4 regions of the Mesorhizobium sp. M0047 genome follow, and region 4 is predicted to be linked to each of the others. Evidence: riboswitches for the same ligand, from Rfam matches in the RefSeq annotation. Region 4 holds a riboswitch; each other region holds the start of a gene.
What was found. A riboswitch is a leader RNA that binds a small molecule or an ion and turns the genes downstream of it on or off. The one in region 4 is predicted to bind cobalamin.
Positions count from the first base shown of each region.

Region 1: another riboswitch for cobalamin. It lies ahead of NKJ89_RS14150 (aromatic ring-hydroxylating oxygenase subunit alpha); the one in region 4 lies ahead of bluB (5,6-dimethylbenzimidazole synthase).
Region 2: another riboswitch for cobalamin. It lies ahead of NKJ89_RS13035 (CbtB domain-containing protein); the one in region 4 lies ahead of bluB (5,6-dimethylbenzimidazole synthase).
Region 3: another riboswitch for cobalamin. It lies ahead of NKJ89_RS13235 (DUF1636 family protein); the one in region 4 lies ahead of bluB (5,6-dimethylbenzimidazole synthase).

Region 1 is NZ_JAMYUW010000012.1:89,141-94,366, reverse strand. It holds gene bglA (beta-galactosidase BglA) at 1-127, shown strand, start outside; gene NKJ89_RS14170 (ABC transporter ATP-binding protein) at 152-1,264, shown strand; gene NKJ89_RS14165 (DUF680 domain-containing protein) at 1,347-1,583, opposite strand; gene NKJ89_RS14160 (DUF680 domain-containing protein) at 1,664-1,873, opposite strand; gene NKJ89_RS14155 (DUF680 domain-containing protein) at 1,945-2,142, opposite strand; cobalamin riboswitch at 2,652-2,853, shown strand; gene NKJ89_RS14150 (aromatic ring-hydroxylating oxygenase subunit alpha) at 2,969-4,216, shown strand; gene NKJ89_RS14145 (FAD-binding oxidoreductase) at 4,263-5,226, shown strand, end outside.
Region 2 is NZ_JAMYUW010000011.1:69,549-74,774, reverse strand. It holds gene NKJ89_RS13055 (ROK family protein) at 1-542, shown strand, start outside; gene NKJ89_RS13050 (methyltransferase family protein) at 580-1,056, opposite strand; gene NKJ89_RS13045 (heparan-alpha-glucosaminide N-acetyltransferase) at 1,053-2,051, opposite strand; gene NKJ89_RS13040 (MFS transporter) at 2,276-3,475, shown strand; cobalamin riboswitch at 3,601-3,797, shown strand; gene NKJ89_RS13035 (CbtB domain-containing protein) at 3,834-4,013, shown strand; gene NKJ89_RS13030 (CbtA family protein) at 4,029-4,796, shown strand; gene cobU (bifunctional adenosylcobinamide kinase/adenosylcobinamide-phosphate guanylyltransferase) at 4,969-5,226, shown strand, end outside.
Region 3 is NZ_JAMYUW010000011.1:109,980-115,205, reverse strand. It holds gene NKJ89_RS13245 (cobaltochelatase subunit CobN) at 1-1,344, opposite strand, end outside; gene cobW (cobalamin biosynthesis protein CobW) at 1,363-2,400, opposite strand; gene NKJ89_RS13235 (DUF1636 family protein) at 2,397-2,831, opposite strand; cobalamin riboswitch at 2,871-3,075, opposite strand; gene NKJ89_RS13230 (winged helix-turn-helix domain-containing protein) at 3,104-4,303, opposite strand; gene NKJ89_RS13225 (NADH-quinone oxidoreductase subunit A) at 4,622-4,987, shown strand; gene NKJ89_RS13220 (NuoB/complex I 20 kDa subunit family protein) at 4,978-5,226, shown strand, end outside.
Region 4 is NZ_JAMYUW010000082.1:4,567-9,792, forward strand. It holds gene dxs (1-deoxy-D-xylulose-5-phosphate synthase) at 1-347, opposite strand, end outside; gene NKJ89_RS35045 (pirin family protein) at 491-1,414, opposite strand; gene NKJ89_RS35050 (DUF2277 domain-containing protein) at 1,453-1,719, opposite strand; gene NKJ89_RS35055 (exodeoxyribonuclease VII small subunit) at 1,818-2,069, opposite strand; gene NKJ89_RS35060 (histone deacetylase family protein) at 2,073-2,999, opposite strand; cobalamin riboswitch at 3,121-3,300, shown strand; gene bluB (5,6-dimethylbenzimidazole synthase) at 3,349-4,095, shown strand; gene NKJ89_RS35070 (hypothetical protein) at 4,096-5,079, opposite strand.

The sequences.
Region 1 (5,226 bases), on a different contig from region 4:
GCCAACCAAGGTTGACCTTGGCAGCCGATCGCCGCAACCTTTGCCCGGGCATGGATTTTCGGGGCAGGCAAGCAGCGGTTCCATCGAGCTTGGCGGCTACGGCGCCTGGTTCGGGCGCGTCGACTGAATTTCAAATCACTGGAGGAAACCAATGGCCGATGTCACGCTAAGGCAAGTGAAGAAGTCCTACGGCAATCTGAACATTCTCCACGGCATCGACCTCGATATCAAGTCGGGCGAATTTATCGTCTTTGTCGGTCCGTCGGGCTGCGGCAAGTCGACATTGCTGAGGTCGATCGCCGGGCTCGAGGAAATCACCTCCGGCGAGCTCAGAATAGCCGGCGAGGTCGTGAACGACGTGCCGCCGTCGAAGCGGGGCATCGCCATGGTGTTCCAGTCCTACGCGCTGTACCCGCACATGACCGTCTACGACAACATGGCGTTCTCGATGAAGATCGGGAAGGAGAACAAGGCCGAGATCGACCGGCGCGTACGCCAGGCGGCGGAAATCCTGCAGTTGACGAAATATCTCGACCGCTTGCCCAAGGCGATGTCGGGCGGACAGCGCCAGCGCGTCGCCATTGGCCGCGCCATCGTGCGCAATCCGAAGGTGTTCCTGTTTGACGAGCCGCTGTCGAACCTTGACGCCGCACTTCGCGTCGCCACCCGCATCGAAATCGCCAAGCTCAAGGAATCGATGCCCGCCACGACCATGATCTACGTCACCCATGACCAGGTCGAGGCGATGACGCTGGCCGACCGCATCGTTGTGCTCAAGGAAGGCCATATCGAGCAGGTCGGCACGCCTATGGATCTCTACAAGAAGCCCGGCAATCTGTTCGTTGCCCAGTTCATCGGCTCGCCGGCCATGAACATCCTGCCGGCGACCATCGAAAGGACCGGAAACCCGACTGTCGTCAGCCATGTCGGCGGGCGCAAGGCAACCGTGCCGATCACGACCCCTGCTTCGGCAAAGGGCGCCGCGGTGAGCTTTGGCGTGCGGCCGGAGGACCTGATCATTGCCAGCGGTGCGGACTATCTGTTCGAAGGGACGGTCGACTATGTCGAGCAGCTCGGCGAGGTCCAGCTTGTCTATGTCGACATCGGCCGCGCCGATCTGCCACTGGTGACCAAGCTGCCCGGCAATGTCGAGGTCAAGCGCGGCTCGACATTGCGGCTGAGCGCCAATGCCGAAGACCTGCATATCTTCGACACGGATGGGCGGTCCTTCGCGCTTCACGAAGCAGAGGCTAAGGCGGCCTGAGGTTCCATGATGAGACTGCACGTTGCAAAAACAAGAGCGGCGGGCCTGCCCGCCGCTCTTGTTTGGAGATCAGCTTCGGCTGTTAGCGGCCGAAGAGATTCCGGTCGCTGCCCTGAGGGGCGGACTTCGGTACGTCGCCCGACGAATTGAGCAGCTTGTAGACCGGCGAACCGGTGTCGCGCACCGAAGACGTCGGCGTGGTGTCGACGTTGGAGGTCGCCAGCTTGTTGATATCGGTGCCACCAACGTTGTCGTTGCGGGCATAGGCGCTGCCGGCGGCAATCAGAAGAGCGGCGGCAGTAAGAACAATCTTTTTCATTTTTGACACTCCGTATTCTCGAATTCGATGCTGCGGGTTAACCCGCAGCATCGCTGTCGGATGTTGGTTTTGATCGGATGTTAGTTGTTGCCGAACAGGTTGCGGTCGCTGCCATGGTTGACAGGCGCCTGCGTGGCCGGCTCCGACTTCTTGACGGAAGCCGTGTACGAGCTGTCGACGGCGGTGGTGGCAGGCTGGTTGGCGCCGTTCGAACCATAGTTGTCGCTAGCGGCGAAAGCGCTACCCGAGATGGCCAGAACAGCGGCGGTAGCAAGAATGATCTTCTTCATTTCAAGTCTCCTGAATTTTCTGGATTTCGCCAGGACGGCGGGCGAACCCGCTGTCAACTGGGAATTGGTTGTTAGTGGCCGAAGAGGTTACGGTCGCTGCCCTGGGCAGGCGTCTGAGCAGCCGGTTCCGACTTCTTGACCGAAGCGGTGTACGAGCTGTCGACGGCAGTGGCTGCCGGGGCGTTCGAACCGTAGTGGTCGCTGCCATTAGCGAAGGCGCTGCCGGAAATGGCCAGAACGGCGGCGGCAGTGAGAATGATCTTTTTCATTTTTTGTACTCCAGTATCTTCTTTTTCGTCCGTCTAGCGGCGTGTCTTGGAAATGAAATCGCGTCGTTCGGACAGCCCCGATGTGGGAGGGCATCCTCGCCTTTTCCAATCACGAAGTTGTTTCGTGTGGACCATGATTCCGCTACTTGAAATTGTGCCAAGGGCTTCCACACGCTACTTATTATTTATATTTTTCAATGGTTTAAGCAAAACCGTCCGCTGGATCACTAACTGTTGCCAAGGCCCGGCGTTCACAACGTCCTGCACGCACCGTCAACAGAAACGAACCGTTCGGTTCGATTTTAGAATCAGCTAATAGTCACTTTTCGAAACCGTTAGCCTTTTTTGGCCGCCAGCAAGGGTTGGCTTTCGAGGAGATTGCAAGTGGCGATGGCTGCCGAAGAGATAGGATTTCAGCCCGGCAATCGCCAACCCGAACGTTTCGCACGCGTGTCGCGCCGCATGGATACGATGTCGTTTTCATGCCGATGACGCGCCAGCGATCGTGGTTAGATCATGCCATCTCAGGTGCCGCTTCGTGACGACGGGGCGGAGAATTGGGAAGCCGGTCAAAATCCGGCGCTGCCCCCGCAACGGTGGTGGAGTTCAAGTCGCAACGGGAGACCACTGGGCAACTGCCTGGGAAGGTGTCGCGATCGTCCGCAAGGACAACTCCAAAGCCCGGAAACCAGCCCGAGATTTCTAGACTCGACTGATCGCGGTGGGCGATCAAGAGGTGGATAGTGCATGCACGGCGCCTCGCCGGCCTGCGTCCAATCCTTCCTCCGTCACCACCAGTTCAGTCCTTAGATAACGAGGACAGGACATGGATATTCGCAACGACATGCTGAGGCTCTTGAACAGCCGTCGGCAAGGCTTTTCGCTAGAGCAGCCCTTCTACACCGATCCAGACTACTTCAAGCTGGACATGGAGCTGATCTGGTATCGCGATTGGCTGTTCATCGGCCATGATTGCGAGCTGCCGAAGCCGGGCAGCTACATTACCGTGCAGATCGGCGACTATCCGGTTGTTCTTGTCCGTGACCAGCAAGGCAAGATCAACGCCTTCCACAATTCCTGCCGCCATCGCGGCAGTCGCGTCTGCAACACCGACAAGGGTACTGCGGCAAAGCTTGTCTGTCCCTATCACCAGTGGACCTATGAGCTCGACGGCCGCTTGCTGTTCGCCCGTCAGATGGCCGACGGTTTCGACAAGAGTGAGTTCAGTCTGAAGCCGGTCGCCTGCGAGAGCGTCGGCGGCTATATCTTCATCTGCCTGGCCAAGGAGCCAGCGGATTTCGCGCCGATGCGGGCGATGATCGAACCTTATCTGCTGCCGCACCGGTTGCGGGAAGCAAAGGTCGCCTTCGAGAGCACGATCATCGAGAAGGGCAACTGGAAGTTGGTCTGGGAAAACAACCGCGAGTGCTATCACTGCGTCGCCAATCATCCCGAGTTGTGCAAGACCTTCCCCGAGGCTCCGACCGTGACCGGCGTCAACGGCGCCGACAGCGACCCCGAAATGGTCGCGCATTGGGCCAAATGCGAGGCCGTCGGACTGCCGAGCATATTCCGCATCGATCCGGCCGGGCAGTATCGCGCCACCCGCGCGCCGCTGCTGCGCGATGCCGTCAGCTACACCATGAGCGGCAAGCTGGCGGTGAAGAAGAACCTCTCCGACGCTGTCTCCGCCGATCGCATCGGCACCTTGATGCACTATCACTATCCGACGACATGGAACCACATCCTTATCGATCACGCGGTGACGTTCCGGGTGGTGCCGATCAGCGCCACGGAAACGGCAGTGACGACGAAATGGCTGGTGCACAAGGACGCGGTCGAGGGTGTCGACTACACCATCGAAGACCTTACCCATGTGTGGACCGAAACCAACGACCAAGACCGCCGCATCGTTGAGGAAAATGCCCTCGGCATCCTGTCGCCCGCCTATGAACCAGGCCCCTATTCGGAGCTGCATGAGGGTGGCGTGATCCAGTTCGTCGAATGGTACGCGTCGTTCATCGGCCCGCGCCTCGCCGAAGGTGGAAGGCCGGCGCTGCGCAGCGTCGCCTAGTTGCATCACATGCACAAAACATGAGGGACAAGAGAGGATGAATGCGATGACGGATCTTGGCCTCTATCGCCATCTCGACCAGATGACGCCCTGGAACGACAGGCTGCAGGTGCTGGAGGTGATCGGCGTCAGCGACGAAGCGCCTGACGTCAAGACCTTCACCTTCCGCTCCGACAACCAGACCTGGTTCCGCTACAAGCCGGGCCAGTTCGTGACGTTGGAACTGCCGACTGCGGACGGGCCGCTGATGCGCACCTATACGCTGTCGTCCTCGCCATCGCGGCCGTTCTCGATCGCAGTGACGGTGAAGGCGCAAGCCGGCAGCACCGGCACGCGATGGATGTTTGACCATCTGACGCCCGGCTCGCACGTCAAGGCCTATGGGCCGACCGGCGATTTTTCGCTGCACAGTCACCCGGCGGCCAAATATCTGTTCATTTCGGCCGGATCCGGCGTGACGCCGATGATGTCGATGCTGCGCTGGCTGAACGACTGTGCGCCATGGACCGATGTCGGCTTCGTCAATTGCGCGCGCCGCCCGGAAGAGATCATTTTCCGCAAGGAGCTCGAACTGCTCGGCAGCCGCATGCCGGGCTTGTCGCTCGGTTTCATGATCGAGGAGCGTTCGAGCCGAGAGGGCTGGTTCGGCCATATGGGCCGCATCGACGCCATCAGGCTGCCGCTGCTGGCGCCCGATTTCCGCGAGCGCGAAATCTTCTGCTGCGGCCCCGATCCTTTCATGCGCGCCGTGCGCGGCATGCTGGACTCCGCCGGCTTCGACATGACGAAATACCATCAGGAGAGCTTTGCGGCGCCGGCCGTGGAGGAGATCCCGGCGCCGTTCGCTTTGCCGGCGGGAGACGACGCCGTCGCCCCGATCGAAGCCGTGACACCGATCCGATTCTCGCTTTCGGATGTCGATGCCGACTGCGTCGCCGGCCAAACCGTCCTGCAGACCGCGCGGGCCTCAGGCGTGCGGATTCCCGCTGCATGCGAGTTCGGCCTGTGCG
Region 2 (5,226 bases), on a different contig from region 4:
TGGCCATCGGCGCCGGCATCAGTTGCGCGGTGGTGATCGATGGTTCGGTCCATCACGGCGCGAACGGGGCCGCGGGCAAGATCGGGCACTCCATCTACGATCCAAACGGGCCGCAATGCGAGTGTGGCCGCCGCGGATGCCTTCAGACGTTCTTCTCCGAACCAGCATTGGTGAAGCGGTGGCGTGAGACGAAGGGCCTCTCGGCCGAGGTTGACCGCTACGACATGGTCAGAGCGGCCAAGACCGGTGACGAGGTGGCCGTGAATTTGCTGCGCGAAGCAGGCGAAGGCATCGGCCGGTTTCTGGGCAGCTTCTGCAATATCATCGATCCGGAGGTGATTGTCGGCGGCGGCGAAGCGGTGAGCTTCGGCGACTACCTCTTCGAACCCATGCGCGACGCGCTGCGGCGTTACGCAATGTGGACTCCACCGCCGATCACGCCGGACTGGGCAGACGATTCGTGGGCGCGGGGCGCCGCCGCCCTCGCTACCCAGCGGCTGTTTGATTTCGAAAGCAGGCCTGGAGAAGTCGCGGCCGTATAGGCAATACTCGAACTCCGACGCCCGCGGTGAGGCTTGCTCAAATCCAGCGCCGCACGCGTTTGGCGTAGTCGCGGTATTTCTTGCCGAACTTCGCCGCCAGCACCTTTTCCTCGCCCTCGATCGCCATCTTCTGCGTGGCGAAGGCCGCGATGAACGCCAGCGGCAGGAACCAGACTATCCCTGAGACAAAGGCGACGCCGATCAACAGCAGCGTGTTGGCCAGATAGATCGGATTGCGCGTGATGCCAAAGGGACCTGTGGTGACGAGGTGGTCGGGCACCGCGTTCGGATTGAGCGTGGTTCTGGCGCGGATCATGGTGCGGATGGCGGTGAACCAGAGTGCCGCGACGCCGAACAGTGCTACCCAGCCGGCGGCGAACAGAATATCGCCCAGGAGGTCACCGATCCAGGGCAGGGGATAGAGCAGGCCCAGCGCGATGCTGATGGCGATGGCGGCGATGTAGATCAGCGGCGGCCACGGGATGAGCCCCGGCTTCGGCTGTTTCTCGGTCATTTGACCCCTTCCTCCATCAACTTGCTGTCGGTTTTGGCGGTACACATGCCGGCAAGGTCGGACAAGTGTGCTTTCCATTCCGCAGTCTGGTCGTTGTTGTAGAGCCGATCAAGCGTCGCCTCGCCCTCGAGCGTATCGAGCATGCAGACACAGTAGCTTGAACAGAACTCGGTGTCGCGCGACTGCTCGCAGGACAGCTGGCAGGTTTTGAGGAAATTCACCTGCGGGGTTTCGACCTGCGCCGGCATGATCTGCGAGAACAGCCAAACGCAGCCGATCAGCAATGGCTGGTGGATCAGGTAGAAGGCCAGGCTGTGCCGGCCGATGAAGACCAGCGGGTTGGCCCAACGCCCGGTCTTGAGGTTCGCCAGCCACGTCAAGACACCCGCGCCCGCGGCAAGCCTGGCGGAGCCTATGCCGAAAAGCACAGCGCCGAACCATGGGAACAGTGGAACGTAGTCGTTGGAACGCGGATTGATCGCCGACAGGCCGACCCACCACAGCCATGGATGGTCGAAGGCCTCGAAGCGCAAATAGACCGGCGCCGCGATGACCAGCGCGGCAACCACCATGGTCAGCAAAGCCGGCAGGCGAAGAAACAGCAGGCCGAGCAGGCTGGCCAGCGCAATCTCGTGCAATATGCCGAAGAAGATGAAGCCGTCCGGGGTGGCGATGCGGGTGACGATCGAAATCGCGATCGCGGCTCCCGCGACCATGGCGAAACGCTTCCAGAAGCCGTTCCAGCGGATTTTCTTGCCGTGGGCGAGGTACAGGCTGACGCCGACCAGGAACAGGAAGGTCGAGGCGATGCAGCGCGCGTAGATCTTCCACCAGCCGAAGGCGGTCAGGCCGGGATCAGTGTAGCCGAAGAATTCCAGATCCCAGGTGAAATGGTAGCTCGCCATGGCGATCAGCGCGATGCCGCGCACGATGTCGATGACGACGATGCGCCTTGGTCGATCCTGGACGGGTGCGGTCGGCGTTTGGATGGTCATGGTCTCGCATTCTGTTTCGGCCCCGCAAAACGACTATCACGGTTGCACCGGGCAAAAGAAGGCCGGGCGTCTGACAACGCGGACAGGATCAGGCGCCGCTTTAGGCCAGTGGCGGAAAGCCTTTGGCCGACTTCGTTTTTTGCCGGGTACGCGTCGGTTTCCTCTTATTGGCGCAGGGATCGCCACGGCAGATTTGGTCCGATAGATTCTGCTTTGGGGAAGCAATGTCCACCCATGTGCGCCATCCGATCTGGCTTCCGGCCCTAAAGGCCGCGGACGCGCGCACCTTCGCCTCGCTCTATGCAGTCGAATCCTTCGCCCGCGCCACGGTGTCGAGCGTCATCCCGATCCAGGCCTATGAGATCCTGCACAACGAGCAGATCGTCTCGATCCTCTACACCGTCGTGGCGATGCTCGGCCTGTCGGTGACGCTCTTCATGCCAATGCTGATCCGCCGCTTTGCGCGGCGCTGGGTCTACACCGCTGGCGCCTGCCTGCTTGCCATCGGCTCGCTGTTCTTCGTCACCCATACGCTTGCCGGGCAACTGGCCGGCATGCTGTGCCGCGTGATGGGCGCCAGCGCGCTGTCGATCACGCTCAACCTCTATATCATGGACCATATCCGCAAGACCGATTTCATGCAGGCCGAATCGCTGCGCATGGCGTGGTCGATGTTGGCGTGGACCGGCGGGCCGACGCTCGGCATCTTCCTCTACACGCACTTCGGCATCTATGCCGCGCATGGCGCCGTGGCGATCTTCGCCCTGGCCTTGCTGGCGCTGTTCTGGACCTACCGGCTCGGCGACAACCCGTCGATCCGCCCGGGCAAGACGCGCCCGGTCAACCCGCTCGCCAATATCGGCCGCTTCGTCGCGCAGCCCAGGCTCAGACTGGCCTGGCTGATCGCTTTCGGCCGCTCCTGTTTCTGGACGACTTTCTTTGTCTATGGGCCACTGTTCATGGTCATCACCGGCGAAGGCAAGCTGGCCGGCGGCGTGCTGGTTTCGGCCGGCAACGCGCTGCTGTTCATGGCCATCTTCTGGGGCAAGGCGGGAAAGCGCTTTGGCGGCCGCAGGACGATGACATTTGCCTATTTCGCCATGTCGGCCATGCTGCTGGCGGCAGGCTTCGTCGGCGAGACCGTGCCGCTGCTCACCGGCGCCTTCCTGCTTGGCGGCGCCTTCTTCACCATCGCGCTCGACGCACTCGGCTCGACCGCCTTCATGCGCTCGGTGCGCTCCTATGAAAGATCGCAGATGGCGGCGGTCTACCGGACCTATCTCGACTTTTCCGAACTGACGCCGCCGCTGGTCTATTCGGTGGTGCTGGCGTTTTTCGGCCTAGGCTCGGTGTTCGTCACGCTGGGCCTGCTGGCTGCGGTCTGCGGCTTCGTGACGTGGCGCTATCTGCCGAAATCGCTTTGATCTTCAGGGCTTTGGTGGAAGTGCCGCATGCCAAGGTGCCTGCGGCAGCGGAGGCCCTCACTGGCACGACGCATTCGCGATGGTTGCCGCCGGAATTTGGTTTGCTGGAGGCGAGGATTCTGCCTATAGTCGGCAATGTCGTCGGTTCCATTTTGGAGCCAAGAGGGAATGCGGTGAGGGCGAGTTTCGCCCAATGCCGTGGCTGCCCCCGCAACTGTGTGCGGTAGTCCTCTCCATATGCCACTGAAGATTTCTTCTTCGGGAAGGTGGGGAAGGGCGCTGATCCGCGAGCCAGGAGACCTGCCGGCGACAGGAAACTGACTTCGATGCCCTCGGGTGGAGGGCGAAAGGACAAGACATGACTACTGCTTCCGTCTCCCTCGGCGCCTCCGTCTCCTCGCAGTCGCGCTTCATGCAGCTCGCGCTTGCAGCGCTGCTCGGCGTTTTCGTGATGGGCTTTGTCGGCTTCTCGCATATCGATGCGGTCCACAATGCGGCTCACGACTATCGCCATTCGATGGCGTTTCCCTGCCACTGACGAGGATCTGACATCATGAACCTGTTTCGCAACGTCGTGTTCATCGCGGCGATCGCAGGGCTCGTGGCCGGTGTCGTTCTCGCCGGCATGCAGGCCTACGCTACCGTGCCGCTGATTCTGAAGGCGGAAGTCTACGAACAGGCTGGCGGCGGGCATCACCATGACCATGCCGCTCCGGCCGCAACGGATAGCAATGCCATGAGCTCTGCCGCTCCGGCAGCGGAAGCCGCCCCGGCCGCCGAAGACGAGGGTTGGGCGCCGGCAGACGGTTTCGAACGTTTCGCCTTCAGCGTGCTTGCCAACATCGTCACCGGCATCGGCTTCGCCTTGATCCTGGTCGCGGTTTCCGAATTCGCCGGCGGCATCGGTGGCTGGCGCCAGGGCGTCTTCTGGGGGCTGGCCGGCTTTGCCGTGTTCACGCTGGCGCCGGGCCTAGGCCTGCCGCCGGAACTGCCGGCCATGCCAGCGGCCGATCTGACCGAGCGCCAGATCTGGTGGTGGGCGACCGTAGCGATGACCGCGGCCGGGCTCGGCGTGATCGCCTTCCGCAAGTCGCTGCCGCTGGCGATCCTGGCTGTGGCCTTGATCGTCGCTCCGCACATCGTCGGCGCGCCGCAGCCCGGCAGTTACGAGACGGCGATCCCCGAAGGCCTGCACCACCAGTTCGTGGTGGCGGTGACAGTGACCAATCTGGTGTTCTGGCTGGTGCTCGGCGCGGTCGTCGGCGTGGTGCGCGGCCGCTTCACCGGCACCGCGACCAGCCTGCGCGACAGCTTTGCCTGACAGCAAGGCACTGACCTTCCTCATCGGCGGTGGGGGGGGGGGGGCGGGGGCGGCCCCCCCCCCCCCCCCCCCCGCCCCCCCCCGCCGTCTCCCCTCTCCCGCCCGCCCCCCCCCCCCCCCCCCGCCGCGCCGGCGGGCCCCCCCCCCCCCCCCCCCCCCCCACGCCGAAACCCTGGCGACGGCCTTGCCCTCGCCATGGACCTATATCGCGACGGCGCAAGCCTATGACGATGAGATGCGCGAGCGCATCGCGCTGCACCGCTCACGCCGCGGCGAAGGCTGGACGACCATCGACGCACCGCTCGATCTTGCCGGCGCGCTCGCGGCGTTGCCCGACAACCAGCCGGTGCTTGTCGACTGCCTGACATTGTGGCTGACCAATCATATGCTGGCCGAACATGATCTCGAGCTGGAATGCCGGCGACTGGCG
Region 3 (5,226 bases), on a different contig from region 4:
CTCGGCGCGTGGCGTCTGCTGCAGGCGGATGAAGGCCGCAACGCGATCAGCTACCTGCGCCACACGATCCGCTTCAGGTCGGTTGGCGAAGGCGCGGTGGCCAAGCGCGGGATCGGTCTCGTTCTCGCCCTTGAAGGAAATGGCGCCGGCCAGGATGCGGCCGTCGAGCTCGGGCAGCACGACATGCATGGCAAGGTCGGCGGGGGCGAGCCCACGCTGGTTGTTCTGCCAGATGTCGCGGCGAGTGGTGGCGACGATGACCTGGAAGACGGGCACGCCGGCGCGGTCGAACAGAGTTTCGACGCCGGGCTCGGCGCCGGAAGCGAAAGCGGTCGCGGTGATGATGGCGGCGGGTTTCAGGAAGGCCAGTGACGTTTCCACGAACGCCAGGGATGCTGGGTCCTTGAGGCTGGAGACGAAGATGGGGACGGGGTTGATGCCGCGCTGCCGCAGCGCCTCAAACAGCGCGTCGATGGGCGCGACATCGGCGGCCAGCAGCATCGAGCGGTAGAACAGGATGGGCACGACTGGGGCGTTGACGTTGTCAACGTCGAGTTCCGTCACACCCCCCTCTGTCCTGCCGGACATCTCCCCCGCAAGGGGGGAGATTGCGCCGTCATCAGGGATTTCGCCAATCGCGGATATCCGAGATAGATTCCTATCTGACGGGGCAGATGAGGAGCCGGCTTTGGTGACAGCCGATCTCCCCCCTTGCGGGGGAGATGTCCGGCAGGACAGAGGGGGGTGTGACGGAACGCCAACACTCGATGCGTCCGGCTTCTCCACAACTCCGCATGCGGGCTCGTAAAACCCAGCCTTCGGGACCGCGACCGGCTCGACGACAGGCTCATTCTGTCCCGCTAACCTTGCCAGCTTCCGCACCAGCGCGCTCATATTCGCCGGGCCGCCCTCGCGGAAATAGTCGAGCAAGCCGTCGAGTTCTTCGCGCGGCAGCGTCGAGGCTTCGATCAGCCTTAGGTCCTCGTCGCGGCATTCGCCAGGAAGCAGCGCCAGTTTTATACCGCGCGCCCGCGCCGTCGAGGCAAGCTGGTCGCAGCCGTAGCGCCACCAGTCGTAGCCGCCGAGGATGCGGACGAGGATGATTTTGGCGTGACGGGCGACGCTGTCGACCCAGAGGTCGACGGACATGGGATGGCGCAAGTCGCGCAGTGCCGCCAGCCGCATCGAGGGCAGGCGGTCGGCGTCGGCCTTCCACGCTGCCGCCAGTCCGGCGAGGTCGCTGTCGGTGAAGGACAGGGCCACGATATCCGCCGGCGTCTGCCGCAGATCGACCGGCTCGGCGAGGTCGTCGAGCGAGGCGGATGTCGTGGTTAGGATGTGCATCGCAACCTATGTCCGAAATCAGCCGGCGAGTATACGCTCGATAGCCGGGCGGTTCAGCCCCTTGAGGCCGATGACGACGAGGCGCGAGCGGCGGTCGTCCTGCGCCGTCCAGGCGCGGTCGTAGTAGTGGTTGACGCGCGGCCCGACGGCCTGCAGCAAAAGCCGCATCGGCTTGCCGCCGACCTCGACGAAGCCCTTCACGCGCAGCACGTTCTCTTCTTCGGCGGCGGTGGTGACTCGTTTCGCCAGTTCGTCCGGATTGGCTATCGAGGCAATATCGACGATGAATGTATCGAAGTCGTCATGCTCGTGGTCGAACGCGCCGTCGTGATGAGACTTGCGGTTTTCGATATCGTCCTCGACGGCGAGACCGAGGCCGAGCAGCACGGAGGGATCCACCTTGCCATGCGACGTCGGCACGATCTTCACCGCGCGGGCGGAGTGTTCGCCAATGATGGCATTGGCGCGGGCGGTGCCGGCGGCGTCCATCAGGTCGCTTTTGGACAGGATGATCAGGTCGGCACAGGCGATCTGGTCCTCGAACACCTCCTCGACCGGATCGTCGTGGTCGAGCGTCTCATCCTGAGCGCGCTGCGCCTGCAAGGCGTCCATGTCGTTGGCGACGCGTCCCTCGGCCAATGCCGGCCCGTCGACCACGGCGATGACGCCATCAACGGTGACGCGGCTTTTCACGCTCGGCCACTGGAAAGCCTGGACCAGCGGCTTGGGTAAAGCGAGGCCGGAGGTCTCGATCAGGATGTGATCGACCTTCGGCGTCAGCGCGAGGATCTGGTCGAGCGCCGGCACGAAATCGTCGGCGACGGTGCAGCAGATGCAGCCATTGGCCAGTTCGACGATGTTTTCCTCCGGGCAGGTGTCGATGCCGCAGCCCTTCAGGATCTCGCCGTCGATGCCGATGTCGCCGAACTCGTTGACGATGATGGCAATACGCTTGCCGCCGGCGTTTTCCAGGAGATGGCGGACCAGCGTCGTCTTACCGGCGCCGAGAAAGCCGGTGACGACGGTGCAGGGGACGCGGGAGACGGAAGCGGTCATTTCAGGTCCTTCAACAGGTCGAGGGGAGGGATGCGGGCAACAAGGCCGCGCTTCAGGCTATCGGGGCGGCCGCGCCATGGGATCAGGCCGTCCGTCGAAGTGGCGAAGAGTTTGGCTCCAGTGACCAGATCGGCGCCGCTGGTTGGTGTCAGGTCGCCGAAGACATAGCTCCAGCAGCCGTTGCGCAGGATGGCGGCGCTGAGCCGCCGCTTGCAATTGCCGAGACATTCGACGCTGCTGATGCGAATGTTGTCGCCCGACGCGGCGCGTCGCGTGTCGTCCGCCAGCAGTTCGCCGGCGCGGGGATGGGCGTCGGAGCCGGTTTCATCGCGGCAGGAGGCGCAGACGATCACGGTGACGCCAGCCAAGGCATCATCATGGCCGGACGAAACATCCGCTGTGCCAGCCGAAAAACTGCTGTCGTGGTCCAAAGATCGTGCTCCTTGCCCGGAAACCCGCCGGACGATCGGATTCTGTAGTCGCAGACGGCAGGTCTCCTGGCTCGCGGGTCATTGCCTTGGGTAGCCGCCTTCCCGGGATCACCCCAGTGGCTTTCGGCCTTGGCTCTTCGCTTACAGTTGCGGGGACAGCCGCGGATTTGGGATTTCGTCCCGCACCGCATTCCCTCTTAGCTCCTCTCGTTGAAGAGAAGAGACCGTCTGTACCGGATTTAGGCTTTTGCAGGCGGCGGTGTCAACGCGGCTTACGACACGGCGATTTCGGCCAGCGCCGGCCCCAAATCTCCGGCGGGCGTCACTTCCATGCGCTCAAGGCCAAGCCAGCCCTGCATCTGCTTCAATTCCTCGAAGAGCTGAGCAGCGGTTTCAGGCGGCGCACTGGACTCCGCATAGGCCGCATGGACGCGCAGGGCACCGGCCGGCCGGTCGGCCTTGAGGTCGACGCGCGCGACAATCCTGTCGCCGAGCAGGAACGGCAGGACATAATAGCCGTATTGCCGCTTGTCGGCCGGCGTGTAGATTTCGATGCGGTAGTGGAAATCGAACAGCCGCTCCGTGCGCGAGCGTTCGAAGACGACCGGATCGAACGGCGCCAGCAGGGCGCGTGCCTCGATCTTGCGCGGCAGACGGGCGTCCTTGTGAAGATAAGCCGGCTTGTCCCAGCCTTCGACGCGCACCGGCAGCAATTCGCCTGTTTCAACCAATTCCTCCAGCCGGCCTTTCATGTCGGCCGGCGAGAGGCGGAAATAGTCGCGCAAATCGCCTGATGTCGCGATGCCGTGGGCGCGGGCCGAAATGCGCAGCAATTCGCGGTGCGCGTCCTCGGCGGCGGGAACCGGCAGATCGAGGATCGCCTGCGGCAGCACGCGTTCGGGCAGGTCATAGAAGCGTTCGAAACCGCGACGGTGCGCCGTAGTGATGCGTCCGGCCCAGAACAGCCACTCGAAGGCATGCTTGGCATGGCTCCAGCCCCACCAGCCGCCCGAGCCCTTCTGGCCCTCGAGCGCGGAGGCGGCGGTCGGGCCGCGCTCGACGACCTGGCGGTAGATCTCTTCGACATAGGCGGCGTGCTCGCGGCCCCATTTGGCGAGGCCCAGATACATTTCGTCGCCGCGCTCGGCCCGTTGCATGCGCCAGCGCATCAGCGGGTATGTCTCGACCGGCAGGAAAGAGGCCTCATGCGCCCAATATTCGAAGACCGTGCGCTTGCGCGTCATGGCCGCATTGTCGAGCAAGGCGAGAGGGTAAGGGCCAAGGCGCGAATAGAGCGGCATATAATGAGCGCGCACCACCGCGCTGACGGAATCGATCTGCAGCAGACCGGTTCGAGCCAGCACGCGGGCAAAATGGCGGCGGTCGGGCGTAGCTGTTGGGCGGGGATCGAGAAAACCTTGGGCTGCAAGCGCGATGCGCCGGGCCATGGGGAGCGAGATCTTTTCCTTCATGCAGGCGTCACTCTGAGGGCGATGATGGGTGATTCCGGACAATGCTAGCAGGGTTTTGGCGCCAACCATGTCAGGAGAGAAAAGTGGAGTAAAAGGCGAAGGAAATCAAACAGGAGCGGATCGGACCAGTTTGCCGCGATAAGCCGTCCAGGTCAGTGTTTTGAACAAGGTTTGACTTGCTTCGCTGGAAGTGCTGCGCTAACCCTCGCCGCGTTGCAGCATAGGCCCTTAAAACGGTTCAGCGGTTAAACTGTCACGCTTCCGCATTAGGGTCCGGTGCTGTAATCAACGTGGATTGGCGCCAACGGAAAGCCGAGCATGAACGCACTCTTGAGCTCATACCTGCCCATCGTCCTGTTCATTGGCGTGGCGCTGGTTGTCGGCCTGGCGCTGCTGGCCGCACCCTTCCTGGTGGCTTACCGCAACCCCGATCCCGAAAAGCTTTCCGCCTACGAGTGCGGTTTCAACTCGTTCGACGACGCACGCATGAAGTTCGACATCCGATTCTACCTGGTGTCGATCCTGTTCATCATCTTCGACCTGGAAGTGGCCTTCCTGTTTCCGTGGGCGGTGTCGTTCTCGAAGATCGGAATGCTCGGCTTCTGGTCGATGATGGTGTTTCTGGCGGTGCTGACCATCGGCTTTGCCTATGAATGGAAAAAAGGAGCGCTGGAATGGGATTGAACGACAGTTCAGGCACCCTCGTCGCGCCGAAGCCCAAAGGTATCCTCGATCCCAATACCGGCCGGCCGGTAGGGGGAGACGATCCCTTCTTCCTCGAGATCAACAACGAACTGGCCGACAAGGGCTTTCTCGTTACGTCGACAGAGGCGCTGATCACCTGGGCACGCAGCGGTTCGCTGATGTTCATGACATTCGGTCTCGCCTGCTGCGCGGTTGAGATGATCCACACCTCGATGCCG
Region 4 (5,226 bases):
GGATCGTACTCGCTCTCGGCGCGGCGGGTGAAGCCCGACAGGCCCCCTTCCTGGCGCAATGTGCGGATGCGGTCACGGCGGCCGGTCAGGATCTTGTGCGGATAGGCCTGATGGCCGACGTCCCAGATAAGCCGGTCATCGGGGGTGTTGAAGACATAGTGCAGCGCCACCGTCAACTCGACCACGCCAAGGCCGGCGCCAAGATGGCCGCCGGTGTGGGAGACGGCATCGATCAGCTCGGCGCGAAGCTCGGCTGCCAATTGCGGCAGCTCGCTTTCGGCAAGCGTGCGCAGGTCGGCTGGGATGCGGACCTTGTCGAGAAGCGGCGTATGCGGCGTTGCGTTCACGGGTGCTCAGGCTTTCTGTTCATTGGCGAAATAGGCCGCCGGCCGGAGAATGTAAATGCACGTCAGTGACGCGGATCGGGCTGCGGTTCTTGGTTTGATGCATGCCGTTCTCCCAGAACCGGGCCACTTTCGGGCAACATGCATCAGCTTTCCGGCAGCGGAATGAACTCTTGCTCGTCTCCGGGAACAATATCGAAGCGTCCCGTCTTCCATTCCTGCTTGGCCTGCTCGATGCGTTCCTTCGACGATGAGACGAAATTCCACCAGATGTAGCGCTGCGAGCCGAGCGAAGCGCCGCCGAACAGCATGAAATGCGTCGCGCCGGTCTGCGACGATACGACGATCTCGTCACCGGGCCGAAACACCAGCAACCGTTCGGCCGGGAAAACGTCGCCCGAGATCGAGACCTCGCCTTCGAGTGTGTAGATGGCTCGTTCTTCCGCATCGGCCGGGATCTTCACGCTGGCGCCTGGCGCCAGGCGCAGATCGGCATAGAGTGTCTCTGTGTCGGCCCTGACCGGGGATCGCAGCCCTTGGAAATCACCAATGGCAATGCGGCCGCTAACGCCCTCGGCGTCGATCTCGGGCAACCGGAGTGCTGCGGTGTTCTCGAAAACCGGGGCTACTTCTTCCTTGCCGTCCGGCAGCGCCAACCAGGTCTGCAAGCCGGAAATCGACATCGGCGCGCCGCGCATTTCCTCAGGGGTGCGCTCAGAATGGACGATGCCGCGGCCGGCGGTCATCAGGTTTACGTCACCGGGCTGGATGACCATTTCGGTGCCGAGTGAATCGCGATGCCTTATATTGCCGTCGAACAGATAGGTGACCGTCGACAGACCGATATGCGGATGCGGGCGTACGTCGAGCGCCTGGCCGGCGCGCAGGATGGCCGGGCCCATGCGGTCGAAGAAGATGAACGGGCCGACCAACCGCCTCTTGGCGGTCGGCAGGGCGCGGCGAACCTGGAAACCGCCAATATCCTTGGCGTTGGGGATGACCATCAGTTCGATCTGGTCGCTGGCGAAGGCGTCGCCGGCCTCTGGGTCTTTCCCCGGGAAGAAGCTCATGCACTCTCCTTGTCAGCGCCAGAGGCAGCCTGGACGCTTCAGGCAAACCGGATCGCCGATTTCGCCCTTAGTTTGGCCGCCACTTCCTCGCGATTGCGAGGATGCTGATGGGTTTCGAGTGAATCGAGCAGTTCGCGCGCCGATGCTGCGATGGCTTCGACCGCGTGGTCGAAGGCATGCTGGTTCTGCTTCGAAGGCCGCGTCGTTCCGCTCAGCTTGCGGACAAACTGAAGTGCCGCGTCGCGGACTTCGTCATTGGTCGCGGGCGGATCAAAATTGAACAGGGTCTTGATGTTTCTGCACATCGTTTCCGTATCTCCTCTTGTCCTGAGCCGTTTCAATCAAGATGAACTTTATGCTCAATCATGATCGTGTCCAAAAGTCGGTGAGACGGCTGCGTGCCTCAGTCCGCGTCGAGCGGCTCCGTTCCAACCGGCTTGCCATCACGCGACAGCCTGATCTTCTCGACCTTGTCCTCGGCTGCCTTCAGCAGCCGGTCGCAATGCGCCTTCAGCGCTTCGCCGCGCTCATAGATCTTGATCGACTGATCGAGCGGCACGTCGCCACGCTCAAGATCATCGACGATCTTTTCCAGCGCGTCGAGTGCCTGTTCGAAGCTCATCGCCTTCACATCGTCGTTGGTCTCACCGGCCATCATTCATCCTTTCATCAGTCGCCCGACATGGGCGGCGACCGAAAATGCCAATCCCTGCAGATCGTAGCCACCCTCGAGCAGGCTGACGAGCCGGTCGCCGCTATGACGCGCGGCGCGCTGCATCAGCTGGCCGGTCGCCCAGTCGAAATCGTCCTCGGTCAGGTTGATCTCGGCCAGCGGATCGCGGTGATGTGCGTCGAACCCGGCCGAAATGACGATCAGGTCGGGCGCGAAATTGTCGAGCGCCGGCAGCACGCGCGACAGGAAGGCATCGCGAAAAACCTCGCTGCCGGTCTGCGGCGCCAACGGCGCGTTGACGATGTTGCCGGCGCCGGTTTCGTTTTTTGCCCCGGTGCCGGGATAAAGCGGCATCTGATGCGTCGAGCAATAGAGCACCGAGGGATCGTCCCAGAAAATATCCTGCGTGCCGTTGCCGTGATGTACGTCCCAGTCGATGACGGCAACGCGCTCGACGCCATGTTTCTTCTGCGCATAACGTGCCGCGATCGCCGCCGTGTTGAACAGGCAGAAGCCCATGGCTGTGGTCTTTTCGGCATGGTGGCCGGGCGGCCGGGCAGCGACGAAGACATTGTCGGCGCGGCCTGAAAAGACGTCGTCGACGGCGGCGTTGGCCGCACCGATTGCGGTGATCGCCGCCTGCCAGCTCTTCGGACTAGCGGTGGTATCGGCGTCGATGCGGGCGATCCCCTCGTCGGGAATGGCGGCGCGCACGCGAGCGACGAAATCGGCGGGATGCGCGTAGAGGATGGTGGCCTCGTCGCCTTCCGGCGCCTGGATACGATCGAGCGCGGCAAAAGCCTCGTCGTCCAGCACGCGCTCGATGGCGCGCAAGCGGTCCGGCCGCTCGGGATGGCCGGGCGGCGTGAGGTGCTCAAGGAAGATCGGATGGGTATAGAGACGGGTAGCCATCGTCCTAATCTAGTGACCCGGATCGGCAAAGGCCATGCACGGGCGGCCGATGACTGGGGAAAATCGCGCCTGCGTCCATTCGCGTCGCTGCAGGCATTGGCGTCGTCCGCGCTTCGGCGTAAGGTCCGTGACACTGCCTGGTGCCCGCCGCAAGCGGGAGAATCGGGAACACGGTTGAATTCCGTGGCGTGCCCAACGCTGTAAGGGGGACCGCGCCGGTATATGCCACTGTCGATGACGGGAAGGCACCGGACGCGGGTTGATCCCGAGCCAGAAGACCGGCCTGGCAGGCATCGTCATCCGCATGGTCAGGCGGTTGGCATCGATTGCAATCGCAAGGGGACAAGCGATGCCGGAACACATGACCGCTGCTGTTGGCGATGGATTTGAGGAGAATGCGCGCGATGCGGTGTATCGCGCCATGTTCACTCGGCGCGACGTCCGCAGCCATTTCCTGCCCACCGGGCTCGACGATGAGGTGCTGGCGCGGCTGCTGCTTGCCGCCCATCACGCGCCGTCGGTCGGCTTCATGCAGCCTTGGAACTTCATCGTCATTCGCGATGCCGAGCGACGGGAAAAGGTGCGCGACCTGTTCCTGGCGGCGCGCCAGCAGGAACTGCCGGCCATTGCGGAAGAGCGGCAGGCGCTCTACCGCAAACTCAAGCTGGAAGGCATTTGCGAAAGCGCGCTCAACATCTGCATCACCTGCGATCGCGAGCGTTCGAAGGGTTCGCCACTGGGACGCTCGCACAATCCGGAGATGGACCTCTATAGCACGGTCTGCGCGGTGCAGAATTTCTGGCTGGCGGCGCGCGCCGAAGGCGTCGGTGTCGGCTGGGTCAGCATCATCGAGGCGCAAGCGCTGAAAGGCCTGCTTTCTATTCCGGAGCATGTGACCCCGGTCGCCTATCTCTGCGTCGGCCGCGTCTCGGAGTTCGCGCCAAAACCTGACCTTGAAACGCATGGCTGGGGACGGCGGCTGCCGCTGCCGGAACTGATCATGAGCGAGACGTTTTCCGGGCAAGGTGAAGTGCTGCTCAAATCGACCGTGGCGCGCCTCAACACCGTTTCTGCCGCGCCGTCGAGCCCTCGCTAATCAGGGTGTCGCGCCGGCCGGTCCCCAGCGCGAGCCGCCAAAGGAGGCCAGCGCCTTGTCCTTGAGTTCCCTGAACTTCGACGACGCCTCCGCCAGCCGGGTGTCCCAGGCCGGATCTGGCACCTGGCCCGCGATGGTCTTGAAATAGACCTGCATCAGGCAAGCGATGGCGAAGGGCTCGATGAACGCCGCCTTGAAGGCCCAGGCGAAGACGATGGCTAGCACGAAGGCCCAGCCCGCCAATTGCCCTGGCATCAGGAAAAGAATGGCGGCGGCCGGCGCCAGCATCAGCAGGAAGATAACGAAGGATACGCCCCACATGATGACCGCCAGCCAGACGGCGTTCTTGACCATCACCTTGCCGTTCTGGGCATAGAGCACGACGCCTTGGCGCGCCGTCTCGAACGGCGAGGACGAATTGATGCGAATGTTGTAGCCGAGGATGATCTCGTCGACATAGGTCAGCGACAGGCGGATCACCGTGTTGATGAAGGAGACCAGACCGCTCAAACCCGGGATCGGCAGGAAGGCGGCGATGCCGCCGAGCAGGCCGGTGATGGCCCGGATGGCGCCCTTGACCAGCTGATCGACGACGAAAAGGATGTTGGCCTCGGCAAAACGCTGGGTGACGATATCCTTGGCGTAGGCGATCTGGTCCTGGCCGCCGGGAATGTCACGGCCGTCGATCAGATGGACCATCACGGCGATGTGGCCGGCCTTGACGACATAGAGGATGTATTCGCGGATCCAGTAGACGGCGATCGAGACGATGCCGAAACCGACCACCCCGCCCCACAAGGCAAAGGACATCGGCCCGTCGGGATCGGTGGAGATGTGGCCGACGCCATAGCCGACGGAGGCGCCCGTGCCGGTCGCCATGATGTAGGCCAGTGTGATGCCGAAATAGACGATCATGCGAAAGACAATGAACGGCCAGGTCCGCATCATGATGGACACCGACCTGCCGATATCGAAATCCCACATGCCCCGAATCTCCCCCTCAGAGGTGGTGAAAGAGGATGGACCCAACCCGGCGATTGTCAATTGCCGGCCGCGGCGCCGGCAGGGCGGAATCATGAATCGTTAACGCTCTGGTAACCAAGCGGGATTCTGTTGGCCGGGAAGGAGACC